4 regions of the Streptomyces sp. NPDC058685 genome follow, and region 1 is predicted to be linked to each of the others. Evidence: riboswitches for the same ligand, from Rfam matches in the RefSeq annotation. Region 1 holds a riboswitch; each other region holds the start of a gene.
The links. A riboswitch is a leader RNA that binds a small molecule or an ion and turns the genes downstream of it on or off. The one in region 1 is predicted to bind cyclic di-AMP.
Positions count from the first base shown of each region.

Region 2: it holds a riboswitch for cyclic di-AMP, as region 1 does, so the genes downstream of both, ACFWU3_RS00940 (NlpC/P60 family protein) here and ACFWU3_RS03880 (peptidoglycan DD-metalloendopeptidase family protein) in region 1, are expected to answer to the same signal.
Region 3: it holds a riboswitch for cyclic di-AMP, as region 1 does, so the genes downstream of both, ACFWU3_RS28740 (M23 family metallopeptidase) here and ACFWU3_RS03880 (peptidoglycan DD-metalloendopeptidase family protein) in region 1, are expected to answer to the same signal.
Region 4: it holds a riboswitch for cyclic di-AMP, as region 1 does, so the genes downstream of both, ACFWU3_RS09265 (transglycosylase family protein) here and ACFWU3_RS03880 (peptidoglycan DD-metalloendopeptidase family protein) in region 1, are expected to answer to the same signal.

Region 1 covers NZ_JBHXSL010000003.1:156,125-160,329, reverse strand. The annotation lists gene ACFWU3_RS03890 (STM4011 family radical SAM protein) at 1-334, shown strand, start outside; gene ACFWU3_RS03885 (SGNH/GDSL hydrolase family protein) at 354-1,145, opposite strand; gene ACFWU3_RS03880 (peptidoglycan DD-metalloendopeptidase family protein) at 1,308-2,258, opposite strand; cyclic di-AMP (ydaO/yuaA leader) riboswitch at 2,263-2,415, opposite strand; gene ACFWU3_RS03875 (alpha-galactosidase) at 2,731-4,205, opposite strand, start outside.
Region 2 covers NZ_JBHXSL010000001.1:188,724-192,928, forward strand. The annotation lists gene ACFWU3_RS00930 (NlpC/P60 family protein) at 1-665, opposite strand, end outside; gene ACFWU3_RS00935 (hypothetical protein) at 1,005-1,358, shown strand; gene ACFWU3_RS00940 (NlpC/P60 family protein) at 1,487-2,662, opposite strand; cyclic di-AMP (ydaO/yuaA leader) riboswitch at 2,664-2,828, opposite strand; gene pcrA (DNA helicase PcrA) at 3,206-4,205, shown strand, end outside.
Region 3 covers NZ_JBHXSL010000047.1:16,783-20,987, forward strand. The annotation lists gene ACFWU3_RS28735 (PrsW family intramembrane metalloprotease) at 1-1,155, shown strand, start outside; gene ACFWU3_RS28740 (M23 family metallopeptidase) at 1,290-2,330, opposite strand; cyclic di-AMP (ydaO/yuaA leader) riboswitch at 2,342-2,498, opposite strand; gene ACFWU3_RS28745 (PP2C family protein-serine/threonine phosphatase) at 2,995-4,134, opposite strand.
Region 4 covers NZ_JBHXSL010000007.1:200,113-204,317, forward strand. The annotation lists gene ACFWU3_RS09255 (cytochrome P450) at 1-895, shown strand, start outside; gene ACFWU3_RS09260 (transglycosylase family protein) at 1,026-1,949, shown strand; cyclic di-AMP (ydaO/yuaA leader) riboswitch at 2,213-2,387, shown strand; gene ACFWU3_RS09265 (transglycosylase family protein) at 2,392-3,054, shown strand; gene eno (phosphopyruvate hydratase) at 3,388-4,205, shown strand, end outside.

The DNA.
Region 1 (4,205 bases):
CTGCACCGATGCCGAGGCCGCCGAGTGGAGCGAGCTCGACCCGCTGTTCGCCTACAGCCGCCATCCGCACCGCTCGGCCGGGCTGCCCTGCCGGACGGGCGAATCGGTCGTCTCGGTCGACGGCGACGGCACGGTACGGCGCTGCCACTTCGTCCCGGACGAGCTCGGGAACCTCTACGACGGCAGCTACCGGCAGGCGCTGCGCCCCCGCGCCTGCCCGCTGGCCGTCTGCGACTGCCACATCGGCTATGTCCACCTGGAGTCGTTGCCGTTGTACGACGTGTTCGCCGGCGGGGTGCTGGAGCGGATCCCGGCCCGGCCGGCCGCCCGGTAGCCGTTCCCCACCGCCCGCCTCACAGCGGCAGCAGGTCCGGCCGCTTCGCCTCGACATGGTCGCCCGAGCTCTCGCCGCGCAGCCTGCGGCCGATCCACGGCACCAGGTGCTCGCGTGCCCACTGGACGTTGTCCCGGCGCACCTCGAAGGGAGCGCGCGGCGGCAGGAGCGGCCACTCCTGGTCCGGGTCGGCGGGCACGTCGAGCCCGAGGACCTGGGCGGCGCGCAGGGCCACCCGGGTGTGCCCCTCGGGCGACAGGTGCAGCCGGTCGCCGTCCCACGCCCGCCTGTCCTGCACCGACTTGAGCGACCACAGGTCGAGCACGGGACAGTCGTAGCGGTCGGCGATGGCGCGGACATGGGCCGTGTACGTGGCGATCTTGCCGCGCAGATGGCGCAGCACCGGCACACCGCGGGTGTCGAAGCCGGTGGTGACCATCACCGTTCCGACCGCGCCGGTGAGGTCGGCGACGGCCCGCTCGAAGCGTTCGGCCACGTCGTCGGGGTCGCTGCCCGGGCGGATGATGTCGTTGCCGCCGGCGCAGAACGTCACCAGGTCCGGGGCGAGTTCCTGCGCCCGCGGCACCTGCTCCGCGACGATCTGGTCGAGCAGCCGGCCGCGCACGGCGAGGTTGGCGTAGCGGAAGGTGTGTTCGGGCATCCGGTCGTCGAGCAGGACCGCGAACCGGTCCGCCCAGCCGACGAACGCCCCGTCCGGTCCCGGGTCTCCGACGCCTTCGGTGAAGCTGTCACCGATCGCCGCGTACGACCCGATTGCGCCTGTTTCGTCTGTTCTCGAATCGTCTGCCACAAGGACTCATCCTGTCCTTACGGGTGTGACCTACGCGACCGTAAGGAGGGGTTGACGGTGCGTGATGTTTGCCACCGGTCAAGTTTCGACAAGCACGGAATACGCCGAATCCCCCCGCACCGCGAACAGGCGGTACGAGGGGATTCGGGCGTTATCGGCGCGTCAGAGAGAAACGCCGTGCTGGCGCAGGTACGACACCGGGTCCATGTCCGAGCCGTAGCTCGGGCCGGTGCGGATCTCGAAGTGCAGGTGCGGACCGCTGGAGTTGCCCGTGGAGCCGGAGAGGCCGATCTGCTGTCCGCCGCTCACGTTCTGGCCCGCGGAGACGGTCAGCGACGAGAGGTGGGCGTACTGGGAGTAGGTGCCGTCGGTGTGCTGGATGACGACCTCGTTGCCGTACGCACCACTCCACCCGGCGGAGACGACGCTGCCCGGGCCCACGGACTTGACCGTGGTGCCGGTGGACGCGGCGAAGTCGACACCGGTGTGGTAGCCGCTGGACCACATGGCGCCGGAGGCACGGTAGGGGGTCGTGACGGCGGCGGAGTCCAGCGGCGCGGAGTAGCCGGAGGCGTTCTCCTGCGGGGCGGACTCGGCCGAGTCGCTCGTCGAGGCCTTGGCGGCCGTGTCGCTCTGGCGGGACTCGCTGCGGGAGGCGCGGTCCTCGCTGTCCGAGGTCTTCGGCTTCGCGGGCGCGGCCTTCCGCGCCGGCTTCTCGGCGGGCTGACCCTCGGCCTTGGCGCCGATGGTGAGCTTGAGTCCCGGGTGGATCAGCGCGGGGTCGTCGCCGACGGCGGCACGGTTGTCCGCGTACAGCTTCTGCCAGCCGCCACGGACGTCGTGCTCGGCCGCGATCTTGGACAGATAGTCACCGGCGACGACGCGGTACGACGTGGGGGCGGCGGGCTTCTGCGCGGTGGAGGAGGCCGGAGCGGCGGCTGCCTTCTGCGGTGCGACCGCGGGGGCCGCGGCGGGAGCGGCCTTGTCCGCGGCGTGAGCGCCTGCCGCACCCATCAGCGGGAGGGCGATGGCTGCGCCACCGGTACCCGCGGCGACGAAACCGCGGGAGAGAGAACGGGACTTGGGACGGCGGTGCTTACCCTTTCCGGGCATGGCGCATTCCTCTCCGGCGCCGGCGAGGTGAGCTGTCGGGTTCGGGCTGGAGATGCCCGGTCACATGGCTGCGTGACTTCACCCCGAGCCGTCCGGAGCACCGGACGGCGTACTACCTGGGTCCCCCGCTCCTGCCACACGTGGGTGGGTGGGTATTCCGGTCGGCGGCAGGATTAGGCGGTCCGTCCGGATTTCCGTGACCGTAAGCGAGCATTGCGGACGGGAACAAGCCACCTCTTTTTCCGATCACGGGCCACATGCATATCGGACGGGAAATTCCGGTCACACTCCGTGGACGAAGGAGCGTCAACTTCCTTCTGGTGTCGCACTTCTGGCCGGTGGATCAGCCACGGTCCGTCACGAATGAGATCCTGCTCACGAGCCTTTTCCCATCTCCATTCCAGATGGGGCAGGCTATGGCGAACAGTTCAATTCGGACAGAAAACCCAGATGCAAAGAATGGTGAGCGGTATCAGCCAATTCGCCGCAACCTGATCACCGTGGCGTCCATGTCACCCTTCAGCCCGGTCTGCAGCCCGTGGTGCAGCAGCACCGATCCCCGGTGCACCTGCGCGGTGTCCTGGCACTCGTAGGCCGCGGCCGGGTCGAGGCCGCGCAGCCTCAGCCGCGGCGGCTGCTCGCCGTAGTGCTGCGCCTGGAGCCAGGCGAGGACGACGGTCTCGTCCCCGCGCAGGTACTGCACGGCACTGAGCCCGCCCTCCGGTGCCCGCAGCCGGTACAGGTCTCCGTGCTGCACGACCGGCCTGATCTTCTTGTAGAGCTCCACCCAGTCGCGCGCCTCGGCCAGCTCCTCCTCGGTCCACTCGGTCAGGTCGCCGCCGACCCCGAGCACCCCCGCCATCGCGCTCACGAAGCGGAAGCGCAGGCTGCTGAATCGCCCGTTGAGCTGGACGTTGGGGCTGTCGGTGACCCAGGCGGCCATCACCCGCGCGGGGTGGATCTGGGTGAAGCCGTCCTGGATGGCGAGCCGGTCCAGCGGGTCGGTGTTGTCCGAGGTCCACACCTGGTCGGTGCGGGAGAGGATCCCCAGATCGATCCGGCCGCCGCCGCCGGAGCAGGACTCGAACGCCACACCCGGGTGAGCGGCCCGCAGCCGCTCCAGGAGCGCGTAGAGGGCATCGACGTGTTCCACCCACAGCCGCTGCGGATAGTCCTCACCGGGCCAGCCGGCGTCCGTGAAGCAGCGGTTGAAGTCCCACTTCACATAGTCGATCGGTGCGCTGCCGAGCAGCGTGTGCAACTGCTCCCACAGGTAGTCCTGCACGTCCTTGCGGGCGAGGTTCAGGACCAGCTGATTGCGGAGCTCGGTCCTGGTCCGGCCCGGGTGGTACTGCACCCAGTCGGGATGCGCGCGATAGAGATCGCTGTCGGCGTTGACCATCTCCGGCTCGACCCAGATGCCGAACTGCATGCCCAGCTCGTGCACTTCGTCCGCGAGCGGCCGCAGGCCCTTCGGGAAGCGGTCCGGGTTGGGGGTCCAGTCGCCGAGGCCGGCGCGGTCACTCGTCCGCTGCCCGAACCAGGCGTCGTCGACCACGAACAGCTCGACGCCCATGTCCGCGGCCCGCCGGGCGAGCGCGCGCTGCTGGTCCTCCGAGATGTCGAAGTTGGTGGCCTCCCAGGAGTTGTAGAGCACGGGCCGGTCGGCGGCGGCGTCCGGGATCACTCGCGCGCGCTGCCACGAGTGCCAGGCACGGCTGGCGCCGCCGAACCCCTCGGCGCTCCACAGGCCGGCGAAGACGGGAGAGGTGTAGCTCTGCCCGGGAGCGAGCTTCAGCAGTCCGGAGTCGTCATAGCCGGCCCCGCCCGTGATCTGCACCAGGCCGTCGGGCAGCTGCTGGACGCTGATGCGCCAGGACCCGGACCAGCCGAGCGCGCAGCCGTAGACCTCGCCGTGTTCTTCGGTCGCTCCGTCCGCGTCGAGCG
Region 2 (4,205 bases), on a different contig from region 1:
CGCGCGGCGGACGCGGAGTCCCCGTGCCCGGACCCCGCGTCGTACGAGGCACGCTGTTCGGCCGTGAGCCGGTCCAGCATCCGCTCGGCGGCCGAGAGTTTGCTCTGTACGGTCGCCTTGTGGCGGGCCAGTTCCGCCTGCCGGTCCTTCAGGCTCTCCATCCGCTCGCCCGCCTGTGCCCGCAGCCGGTCGATCTCCACGAGCTGCTGGTGCACTCCGGCGATCGCGGCGGCCTGCCGCTCACCCGTGCGTTCGACGAGCGCGGCCCGCTCCAGGTACTCGTCGGGGTCGGAGGTGAGCGCGAGTTGCAGGGCGGGGTCGATGGTCCCGGCGCGGTACTGAGCGGTGGCGATCGAACCGAGAGCGTTGCGCGAGGAGTTGAGGCGGTCGGTCCTGCGGGCGGCCTCGTCGCGCAGCCGGTCGACCGATGTACGCAACGCCGCGGTCCGCTCCTTGGCCCCGTTGTACTTCTCCGTGGCCACCTCTGCCTCGTGGTACAGCTTGTCCGCCTTGTCCTTGACCTGGGCCGGTGTGAGGGCGGGTTCCGCGTGGCCGACTCCGTCGAAGGCGGTCGCCGACGCCGCTCCTGCGAGCGCGATGGTGGCTGCGGTTCGGGCGGCGGGCCCGGAGAGGAGATGCTGCTTGGGTTTCCGGTGCGCGGCCACGGGTGCGTGTACGTCCTTCCGTCATCCCTGCGGGTCCGGGTCCGGCGGCGGCCCGCACAGGGGAGCGGTCCGCCGCCGGATCTCTCGGCGTGACGGCCGACTGCCGCCCGGTGCTGCGGCGGCGGTGGGGAGTCGGTCATCTGAGGCAGGACGCTAAACCTGGGGGTCACGGCAGGGAGACGCAAGGACCGAATGTGCCCGAAGGTGGACATCTTGCTGCGCTTTCTGCAAGCCGATCCGGCCCGCACACGTCCTTTCTCCGCACCGCTGTGACCGATGTGCCGAATGAGGCTCACCCGGCCTGAAGGGGGTGATATGGCGGGAGTTAGGCTCCGCCGCATGGACGTACTCATCAATGCCTTCGTCGCCCTGCACATCATCGGTATCGCGGCCCTGCTGGGCGGCTTCCTCACGCAGATGAAGGCGATGTCCGAGGGGACGGCGCGCTTCGGCCCGGCGATGCTGCACGGTGCGCTGACGATGCTCGTCACCGGTGTGGCGCTGGTGGGCCTCAACCAGGCGGACGACCAGACGGTGAACAACCTCAAGATCGGCATCAAGCTGGCGGTGCTGGTGGTGATCCTGGGTCTGGTCTACGTCAAGCGGGACGAGGAGTCGGTGGAGAAGCCGCTGTTCGCCGCGGTGGGCGGGCTGACGGTCGCGAACATCTTCATCGCCACGCTCTGGACGTGAGCGCGCCGCGCCGGACATGAGGGCGCCGGGCGCGGCTCTGGTGCTCCGGGTGCTCCGCGCGTTCCGGGCGCTCCGGGCATGAGAACGCCCGGGCACCCTCGGGCCCGGGCGTCCGGTGTGCGGCCGGCTCAGGCCGGGCGAACGCTGCCGTAGATCGGCATGTAGAAGATCGACTCCTCGCGGACGTTCGCCCCCGGCTTCGGGGCGTGGATCATCTTGCCGTCGCCGATGTAGATGCCCACATGGCTGATGTCGTCGTAGAAGAAGACCAGGTCCCCCGGGAGCAGATCCTTCGTCTCGATCCGCTTGCCGGTCTTCACCTGGTCCCAGGTGGTGCGCGGCAGGCTCACGCCCGCGGTCTTCCAGGCGGCCTGCGTCAGCCCCGAGCAGTCGTACGAGCTGGGGCCGGCCGCACCCCAGACGTACGGCTTGCCGATCTGGGCGCGCGCGAAGTCGAGGACCTTGGCGGCCTTGGCGGTGGAGGTGCCGTCGGAAGAACCGGAACCGGAACCCGTGCCGGTCCCGGGCACCGTGCCCGTGCCGCCGCCCTGGTTCTGCTCGCGCTCCTTCTCCCGGCGCTGCCGCTCCGCCTCGGCCTTCGCCTCCTGTTCGGCCTTCTGCTCCGCCTTGCGGCGGGCCTCCTCCGCCTTCTCGCGCTCGATCGCGGCCAGCCGCGCCTTCTCCTCGGCGGTCAGCTTCGACAGCAGCTCACGCGCCTCGGCGAGCTTTGCCTGCACGTCCTGCTTGCTGGTGCGCAGCGCCCGCTGCGACCGGGTGAGGGACTCCAGGCTCTCGGTCGCCGTGGCCCGCTGCTTGGCGGCGGCCGCCCGCTGGGTCTCGTAGTCGGCGATCACATCCCGCTGACGGTCCGTCATGCGGTCCATCAGCTGGGTCTGGTCGAAGTACTGCTGAGGGCTGTCCGCGAAGAGCAGCGCGGCGGTCGGGGCGACCGCGCCCGTGCGGTACTGCGCGGCCGCGTAGTTGCCGAGCACCTGGCGGGACTCGTTCAGCTTCTCCGTGCGCTGCGCGTTCTCGTCGAGGAGCTTGCCGACCTGCTGCCGCTTCTCCTCCGTCGCCTCTTTCGCCTGGTTGTACTTCTGCGTCTCGGTGCCGGCCTGCCGGTACAGGTCGTCGACCTTCTTCTGCACCTCTTCGACCGACGGCTTCGGGTCGCTCGGCGCCGCGTCGGCGCTCTGCGTCGACAGCAGCGTGACGGATGCGAGGGCTGCCGTCGTGAAACCGACGGCGGGGGAGGTCTTCACGGTTCGACTTCGCGTTTTGCGATGCGACGCCAAGGCCGACATCTCCTTCTTCCGTTGACCGCCTACCGGGTTAGCTGTCGGGTTCGGGCGGAACGGAAGATCGCCCTACGGACCGTGCTGGTGCTGGTCCGATTCACCCCGGTTGTGCATGGTGGGTCCCCGGTTCCGAACTTCCTTGGGAAAAGCTCGAATTCGGCGCTGACTGCCCGTTTGGCGTGGATCGCCGCGGGGGACGGGCTGCCTGATCGAGCACGCTAACCAACTCGTGTGGCTCCTGTGAAGGTTGATGTTCGATATGCCCGATACATTTTCGTGACCTTATCGATCGGGTGGTCGGCGTGCTCGCCAGATGACCCATTGCGTTCGAAAAGGTGCAGAGTGTTGCCGGAGTCGTGCGGGATTGGGCGCATCGGTGGTACGGGAGCGGGCGTACGGCTTCGAACGCGCCGACGCACCGACGCATCGCATCGCATCGCACCGCTCCGGCGCTCGGACCGGAGCCGCCACGCCTCTCGGCGGGGTCGCGGCGGCCGTATGGCAATGCGGCCGCGAGCTGTCAGTGCCGCGGCCTAGACTCGTAAAGCGATGAGCAGCCTCTTTGACGACAGCTTCCTGGCGAACCTCCAGCACACCTCGGAGGAGCCCCCGCCGCACCCCGAGGAGCCCGGAGACGGGCCCGGAGAGGAGATCCCGGACGATCTCTTCCAGGGCGCGTTCGACGTGCCCCCGGCCCGGGACGCCCACCACGGCAACGGCGCCCCGCGCACGATCGTGGACCCCGCCGCCCTGCTGGACGGACTGAACGAACAGCAGCGCGCCGCCGTGGTGCACACCGGATCGCCGCTGCTCATCGTGGCCGGCGCCGGTTCCGGCAAGACCCGTGTGCTCACACACCGCATCGCCCATCTGCTGGGGACGCGCAGCGTCCACCCCGGCCAGATACTGGCGATCACCTTCACCAACAAGGCCGCCGGCGAGATGAAGGAGCGCGTCGAGCAGCTGGTCGGCCCGCGCGCCAACGCCATGTGGGTCATGACCTTCCACAGCGCCTGCGTCCGCATCCTGCGCCGGGAGTCCAAGAAGCTCGGCTTCACCTCGTCGTTCTCGATCTACGACGCGGCCGACTCCAAGCGACTGATGGCGCTCGTCTGCCGTGATCTCGATCTCGACCCCAAGAAGTTCCCGCCGAAGGCCTTCAGTGCCAAGATCTCGAACCTCAAGAACGAACTGATCGACGAGGAGAGCTACGCCGACCAGGTCGGCGGGGGCAGCGAGGCCGAGGGCTCCGGGGGAGGCTTCGAGAAGACGCTGGCCGAGGCGTACCGGATGTACCAGGCGCGGCTGCGCGAGGCCAACGCCCTGGACTTCGACGACATCATCATGACCACCGTCCATCTGCTCCAGGCGTTCCCGGACGTCGCCGAGCACTACCAGCGGCGCTTCCGGCATGTGCTGGTGGACGAGTACCAGGACACCAACCACGCTCAGTACACGCTCGTACGCGAGCTGGTGGGCACCGGGCAGGAGGACCTGCCCCCCGCCGAGCTGTGCGTCGTCGGCGACGCCGACCAGTCGATCTACGCCT
Region 3 (4,205 bases), on a different contig from region 1:
TCGGGCCTCGTCATCCTGTCGCTCGTACGGGAGCAGACCGGCACCCAGGGTTTCCTGGTCGGCCTCGGCCTGGCGACCCTGCCGGTCCCCCTGCTCACCGCCGCGTTCCGCTGGCTGGACCGGGTCGAGCCGGGCCCCTGGCGGAACCTTCTGTTCGCCTTCGCCTGGGGCGCCTTCGCCGCCGCCCTCGTGGCGATCATCGCGAACACCTTCGCGACGCAGTGGATAGCCACCGCCACAGCCGACCCCACGGGCGCGGACACACTGGGCGCGACGGTCATCGCGCCGGTCGTCGAGGAGAGTGCGAAGGCCGCGGCGATCCTGCTGATCTTCCGTTTCCGCCGACAGGACTTCCGCGGGATCGTCGATGGGGTCGTGGTCGCCGGGTTCACCGCGACGGGCTTCGCGTTCACGGAGAACATCCTCTATCTGGGCAACGCGTTCGGCGAGGACCAGCAGATGGGCTTCTCCGGGATCGCGTCCGTGACCGCGGCGACGTTCTTCGTACGGATCGTCATGTCCCCGTTCGCCCACCCGCTTTTCACGGTGCTGACCGGCATCGGCTTCGGTGTCGCGGCACTGGCCTCACGGCGCATGCGGGTCCGGCGCATCGTCCTGCCGCTGCTCGGTCTGGCGCTGGCGATGGGCATGCACGCGCTGTGGAACGGCTCGACGTCCCTGTTCGGCCCGTGGGGCTTCTATCTCGTGTACGGGGCGTTCATGGTGCCCGTCTTCGGGCTGCTGACCTGGCTCACGATATGGAGCCGGCAGCGGGAACTGCGGACGATAGCCACCGAGTTGCCGGCCTACGCCGCGGCCGGATGGCTGTCGGCGGACCAGCCGCCCGCCCTCTCGTCGATGCGGGCGCGCACCCTCGCGCGGGACGTCGCGCGGCGTATGCACGGGCCGACCGCGGCGCACGCGGTGTCGGAGTACCAGCATTTCGCGACCTCGCTGGCGTTTCTGCGCCATCGGGCCCACCGGGGCGCGGCGGACCCGGACTTCGTGGAGCGCGAGCAGGAGCTGCTGCATCACCTGTGGCAGCGCAGGGACGTGGCCGCACCGGCGCTGACGTACGCGGCACGGGCCACCGGGCGGGTGCGTGTGCCGCCTCCGCACCGCGACTACGGCGCGTACAACCCGTACCGGACCTGACCGCGCACCGGTGGGCGACCGCGTCCTGCCCGCTCCCGGGAGAACCGGGCGCAGCAAAAACCGGCAGTCCTGGCGTCGGGGGGTGAGCGCCAGGACTGCCGGGGATCGAGATGCGCGGGAACTGTCCCGCAGGATCAGGGAGTCAGGCCCTTGTCCCGCAGCCAGGCCATCGGGTCGATGCCCGAGCCGCCGGCGGTGTGGACCTCGAGGTGCAGGTGCGCGCCCGTCACGTTGCCCGTGGCGCCGACGCGGCCGATCGTCTCGCCGGTCGCGACCTTCTGGCCGGCGCTCGCGGTCATCGACGACAGGTGCGCGTACCAGACCTCGGTGCCGTCCTCGAGTTCGAGAACGATGCGGTAGCCGTACGAGCCGGACCAGCCCGCCGACTTCACGGTGCCGTTGTGCACGGCCTTGACCGGCGTACCCGTCGGGGCGGCGAAGTCCAGGCCGGTGTGCTGGCCGGAGGACCACAGGGAGCCGGACTCGCCGTACGTGGAGGTGATCGTGTACGAGGAGGTGGGGAGCGAGTAGCTCTTGGCCAGCTGCGCGAGACGCTCTGCCTCCGCCTTGGCCTTCGCCTCGTCCTCTGCCTTCTTCTTCGCGGCGGCGGCCTTCGCGGCCACCTCTTCCGCCTTCTTCTTCGCCGCGGCCTCGGCCTTGTCCGCCGCGGCCTTCGCGGCCGCCGCCCTGGCCGACTCCTCAGCCTTGGCCTGCTGCTGCTCGGCCTGCTGGAGGATGCGGGAGCGCAGCGCCTCGCCGGCACCGCCCTGGTCGGTGTCGGAAGCGGTGTCGGCGTAGGCGATGCCCATCGCCGAGTACGTGGCCGCCTCGTCCACGACGTCCGAGGAGTCGTCGGACATGAAAGAACCGACGCCGGGAAGGGACTTGGCGTCGGGCAGATTGTCCGAGAGCGCGTCGGGAAGGGATATGGAGACCGCGGGTTTGTCCTGCGCCGTCGCGATGCCGCCCGCGCCGACCGCGGCGATCACGCCGACGCCGAGCACGGTGGAGCTACGGGCAAGTCCGCCGCGCTGCTTGGCGACACGGTGCCGACCGCGCACCGGACGGACGGAGTCCTCGGTGGGGTTCCACTCTTCGAGGGACCGCTCCGCGCCCTCCGCACCGAAGAAGTCATTGGCGAAGGGTGCTTCTGGGGCAGGCCTGTTGGACGCCACTGAGGCGTGCTCCTTTCCTTCCTTCTCGCCTACCGGGTTAGCTGACGGGTTCGGAGCAGGAAGGTCTCCTACGAGCGCCACCCGCCGCGGAAGTCGCGGTGGAAGGTGCCCGATTCACCCCAAGGATTGGTTCCCCGGTTCCCTTGCGGAATTCGGCGCACGCGCACGGCGCCGTCCTGACGACGGCTGGGACGACCGCGCTGCGTTATCGAACGTTAATAGACGCGAGGACCGTATTCCAAGCTGTTCCGGGTGATCGTTAACGACTTCCCACGGGACCAATCGGGACACAAGCAGCCGGATTCGGGCGACTTGATCGCCCTTCGGGCCGCGGAACATTACTGACGGGTCGTCACATGGTATGCGGAGGGGGATCTTCCCACTACGCAGCGTGCCCAGCCACCAGAGCGGACCGGGCGGGCAAGACGTCCGCTCGGTTCCGCGAAGGGCTGCGACCGCCACACAGCTCATCCGGGCAAGCCCACCGACACGTCTCGGCGCACCCACCCGGCTCAAGCCGAACCAACCCACCAACACGGTCTTCGGCACACCCACCGGCTCAGGCGAACGAGGCCAGAATCGTCACGGCGTACCCGACCCCACCCCCACGCACACAGCCTCGTACGGCGAGACGTCCCAGCCGGCCCCGAGGTGCCGACGCCCCTCACGCGGGCGGCACGACCTTCACCGTCCTGCGGCGCTCCGGCTGCCCCTCCGCGGGCCGGGCGACCGCCAGCAGTGCCATGTCGTCCTTCGAACCACCTCCGGTGTACCGGCGCACGTCGTCGACGAGCGCGTCGAGCAGTTCGTCGGGCCCGGGGAAGAGCCGCCCCGAGAGCCGCGCGCCGGGATCGTAGAACTCACCGGCCGCGTTGCGCGCCTCGCTGACACCGTCCGTGTAGAGCAGCAGGGTCGCTCCCGTCGGCAGCGGATACTCCACCGCCTGGTCCGGCCAGACCTCCAGATCGCCCATGCCGAGCGGCAGCGCGGCCCTCGACGGCGCCAGGAATTCCAGGTCGCCGTCGGCGTGCAGCAGGATCGGTTCCGGGTGGCCGCGGTTCACCAGCCGGACGATTCCGGCACCGCGCGGGATCTCTCCCAGTACGGCGGTGGTGAAGCCCTCGACCGCGTCCAGGCTGTCCCGGCGCGTGCCCTCGCGCGCCAGCGCCCGCTCGAGGCGCTGCGCGACGCCCTCCAGGGAGCTCTCCTGCTCGGCCGCCTCCCGGAACGCGCCGATGACGACGGCCACCGCCTCGACGGCCTCCAACCCCTTGCCCCGCACATCGCCGACCACCAGCCGCACCCCGAAGGGCGTCTCCTGCACGGCGAACAGGTCGCCGCCGATGAACGCGTCGGCGAGCGCGGCCTCGTACCGTGCCGCGACGTGCAGCCCGCCGATCCGGTCGGCGGGCGTGGGCAGCACGGCACGCTGCGCGGTCTCGGCGATGACCCGGGCGGAGGCGAGACGCTCACCGCTGCGTCTGACGACGGTGTTGATGAGCAGCGCGAGCCCGGAGACGGTGATGAGCGTGAAGACCTCGGTGTATGCCGTGACCTCGTCGACGGTGCGGTTGTAGAAGTGCAGCCCGAGCACCGCGAGGGTCGCCGTGATGCCCGTCACCAGCGTGGTGAGCCAGGAGAAGAACGGAGCGGCGACCAGCGGAGCGGCGGCGAACATCGGCACGGCCGTGAACTGCGCCGGGGTCGCCAGGTCGAAGACCAGCCCACCGATGATCATCAGGGTGGGGAGGGCACGGAGGAAGCGGCGGGCGCCGTACACACGACTCTGCTGGAACTGCGCCAACGGTGCTCTCCTCCCCGGTCCGCCCACGGCTGCGGACGGTACCGCGCCCTACCCAGGCTGTCCGGAGCCGC
Region 4 (4,205 bases), on a different contig from region 1:
CGAATTCGTCCCGCGTGTTCAACAGTTGACCGATCAGCTCATCGACGGCTTCGTGGAAAAGGGAGAGGCGGACCTCATCCACGAGTTCGCCTTTCCGCTCCCCATCTACGCCATCTGCGATCTGCTCGGTGTCCCGCCGGAGGACCAGGACGACTTCCGGGACTGGGCGGGCATGATGATCCGTCACGGCGGCGGCCCGCGCGGAGGTGTCGCGCGGTCGGTGAAGAAGATGCGGGGGTATCTCGCCGAGCTGATCCACCGCAAGCGTGAGGATCCCGGCGACGATCTGATCTCCGGGCTGATCCGGGCGAGCGACCACGGCGAGCACCTCACCGAGAACGAGGCCGCCGCGATGGCCTTCATCCTGCTGTTCGCCGGTTTCGAGACGACGGTGAACCTCATCGGGAACGGTGTGTACGCGCTGCTGCGCCACCCGGAGCAGCGCGAGCGGCTGCAGGCCTCCCTCGCCGCCGGGGAGAGCGCGCTGCTGGAGACCGGCGTGGAGGAACTCCTGCGCTACGACGGCCCCGTGGAGCTCGCCACCTGGCGCTTCGCCACGGAGTCCCTCGTCATCGGCGGCCAGGAGATCGCCTCGGGCGACCCGGTGCTCGTGGTGCTCGCGGCCGCCGACCGGGACCCGGAGCGGTTCACGGACCCCGACGCGCTCGACCTCTCCCGGCGCGACAACCAGCACCTCGGTTACGGGCACGGCATCCACTACTGCCTCGGCGCACCGCTGGCCCGGCTGGAGGGACAGACCGCGATCGCCACGCTGCTCCGGAGAATGCCGGACTTGCGGCTTGCGGGCGATCCGGCCGATTTGCGCTGGCGCGGAGGTCTCATTATGCGTGGATTGCGAAGCCTGCCCGTTGAGTTCACACCTGGACGCAGCTGACGACCCGTCAAGACTGTGACTTTCACGTGATCTCCGCTGCATCGACTTGTGACACACGATCGAATCCGGCTACTTTCACGGTCGTCTCAGAAGACATCAGTTGTTCTGTAGTCACTCGAAGGGCACCCGCATGCTTTCCGGCCAAGGTCGTCACCGTCGTCCCCGTCAGGCTCCGGCCATCGTTGTCGCGGCAGGGGTGACGGGATCGGCCATCGCGATCCCCCTTCTCGGTGCGGGTTCGGCCTCCGCCGCCGACGCCGCCACCTGGGACCGCGTGGCGGCCTGCGAGAGCGGCGGCCAGTGGAGCGCCGACATGGACAACGGCTACTACGGCGGTCTGCAGATCGCCCAGGAGACGTGGGAGGACTTCGGCGGCACGGACTACGCGGACCGCGCCGACCTCGCCAGCCGCTCCCAGCAGATAGCCGTCGCCGAGAAGGTCCTGGAGGCCCAGGGCCCCGAAGCCTGGGCGACCTGCGCGGGCATCGCCGGGCTGACGCAGGGCGGCACCGGCGCCGGTGTCGACCCGGGCGCCTCGGCCCCCGCGGAGCAGGGTGCGACGTCCGACGACCCCCTCGCCTCGCTGGCGCCCTCGAAGTCCGCCTCGCCCTCCGAGACGGCCGAGCCCGCCCCGGCGCCGACACAGGGCATCGGCAACAGCGGGACCGGCGACAGCGGCAGCGCCACCGGCAAGCACCGCGGCGAACCCGCCGCCGAGCCGACGGAGCCGGAGGCGACCGGGTCGACCGGAACGGCCGAGCCGGGCAATACGGGCAATGAGCGTGAAGCGGGGCGTCACGCCTCGCGAGGTGACGATGCGGCACGCGACGGCGAGGGCGCGGCCGATGAGGCCGGCAAGCCGGCCGAGACGAACGACGCGGAGGCCGCGCCCGGTTCGTACACCGTCCGCCCCGGCGACTCCCTGTCGGCCATCGCGACCGCGCAGAAGCTGCCCGGAGGGTGGAGTTCCCTTTACAAGGCGAACGCGGAGACCGTCGGTGACGACCCCGACCTGATCCTGCCTGGCCAGAGCCTGGAGCTCGACCTGAAGTAGGGGCAGTACAGGCGCCTTTGTCCGAATCGTGCAACTGAGACAAGGGTCTCTTTGCGGCAACTCGCCCATCTTGCCCGGCGGAACGGGGCATTCCGCCCTCGACCTGCAGAAACGCATGGTCCCGGAGGGGCGGGATGGGCGTTTTCTCCCCGATGTTCGTCTTTGAACATCGGGGAGCTCTGTGTTTACGGTCTGAACCGTTCGCCATCGCGGGCACCGCTGACCGTCACGCCGAATCCTGCCGTCGGTCGGGGGGAGTAGTCGACGCGTATGCGCCGTAGGCAGGAGCGGGGGAACCAAGGTAAGCGCCGGCCCCGGCAGTTGAGGATGAACTGCGGGTACCGGCTTGGGGTGGAGCCGTGCGCACGACTGCGCGGCCGGGCAACTCACTTGGCCCGAACCCGACAGCTCACCTCGTAGGCGTCGGTGAGAGAGATGTTCCATGCTGTTTTCCGGCAAGGCCAAGCACCGTCGCCCGTCCAAGGCCACCCGTATCGCCACGCTCGCCGGTGTCACCGGTGCGGCAGTCGCCGCCCCGCTGCTCGGCGCCACCACCGCCTCCGCCGCGACCACGTCCGAGTGGGACCAGGTCGCGCAGTGCGAGGCCGGCGGCAACTGGTCGATCAACACGGGTAACGGGTACTACGGCGGCCTGCAGTTCTCCGCCTCCACCTGGGCCGCGTACGGCGGTACCCAGTTCGCCTCGACCGCCGACCAGGCCTCGAAGGCGCAGCAGATCCAGATAGCCGAGAAGGTCCTCGCGGGCCAGGGCAAGGGTGCATGGCCGAACTGCGGCGTGAACCTGTCCAACGCCGCCAACGACGCCGGCTCCGCGCAGGAAGCCCAGCCGCAGCAGCGCGCCGAGGCCCCGACCACCCGCTCCGAGCGCTCCGAGGCCCCCGCCCCGGCGAAGTCCTCGAAGCCGGCCGCCAAGTCCTTCAAGAAGGGCGACGGCGAGTACAAGGTCAAGGCCGGTGACACCCTCAGTAAGATCGCCAAGGCCGAGAAGGTCAAGGGCGGCTGGAAGAAGCTGTTCGACCTGAACAAGGGCGTCGTCACCGACGCCGACGTGATCCACCCGGGTCAGCAGCTCCACCTGAGCTGACCCCGCACGGGCCGGCGCGCGAGCGCCGGCCCGCCTGTGGTGTCCCCGAGGTCTCGTCCGGTTCGCCCTTCGGGCGGAGGACGGCGCTTCGCGGACACTCCCCCCGGGGAAACAGACCACCCCGGTCCGGAGCGCATCCCCCGTACGCGCCGGGCCGGGGTTCTCTCTGTTACCCATGGGTAGATTGGGGGCGTTTTGTCCCCAGCACCCGCTGTTCATGCCCTTTTTCGTCCCAGGAGGCGGGCATCGGGCGGCTGATGCCCCGCCGCCGGTTAGGCTCGTGCCGCAAGGCCAATGAGACCCTGCACTCCAAGCGTCACATCCCAGAAGGAGATGCTCGTGCCGTCCATCGACGTCGTCGTAGCCCGGGAAATCCTGGACTCCCGAGGCAACCCCACGGTCGAGGTCGAGGTTGGCCTCGACGACGGCAGCACGGGTCGTGCTGCAGTTCCGTCCGGCGCATCCACCGGTGCGTTCGAGGCTCTCGAGCTCCGCGACGGTGACCAGAACCGCTACCAGGGCAAGGGTGTCGAGAAGGCCGTCCTCGCCGTCATCGAGCAGATCGGCCCGGAGCTCGTCGGCTACGACGCCACCGAGCAGCGCCTGATCGACCAGGCGATGTTCGACCTGGACGCCACCCCGGACAAGTCCTCGCTCGGCGCCAACGCCATCCTCGGCGTCTCGCTCGCCGTGGCCCACGCCGCCTCCGAGGCCTCCGACCTGCCGCTCTTCCGCTACCTGGGCGGCCCGAACGCGCACCTGCTGCCCGTTCCGATGATGAACATCCTGAACGGCGGCTCGCACGCCGACTCCAACGTGGACATCCAGGAGTTCATGATCGCACCGATCGGCGCGGAGTCCTTCTCCGAGGCCCTGCGCTGGGGCGCCGAGGTCTACCACACCCTGAAGAAGGTGCTGAAGACCAAGGGTCTGTCGACCGGTCTCGGCGACGAGGGCGGCTTCGCGCCGAACCTCGACTCCAACCGCGCCGCGCTGGACCTGATCCTCGAGGCCATCAAGGAAGCCGGCTACGCCCCCGGCAAGGACATCGCGCTCGCGCTCGACGTCGCCGCGTCCGAGTTCTACAAGGACGGCACGTACGAGTTCGAGGGCAAGTCCCGCTCGGCCGCCGAGATGACCGAGTACTACGA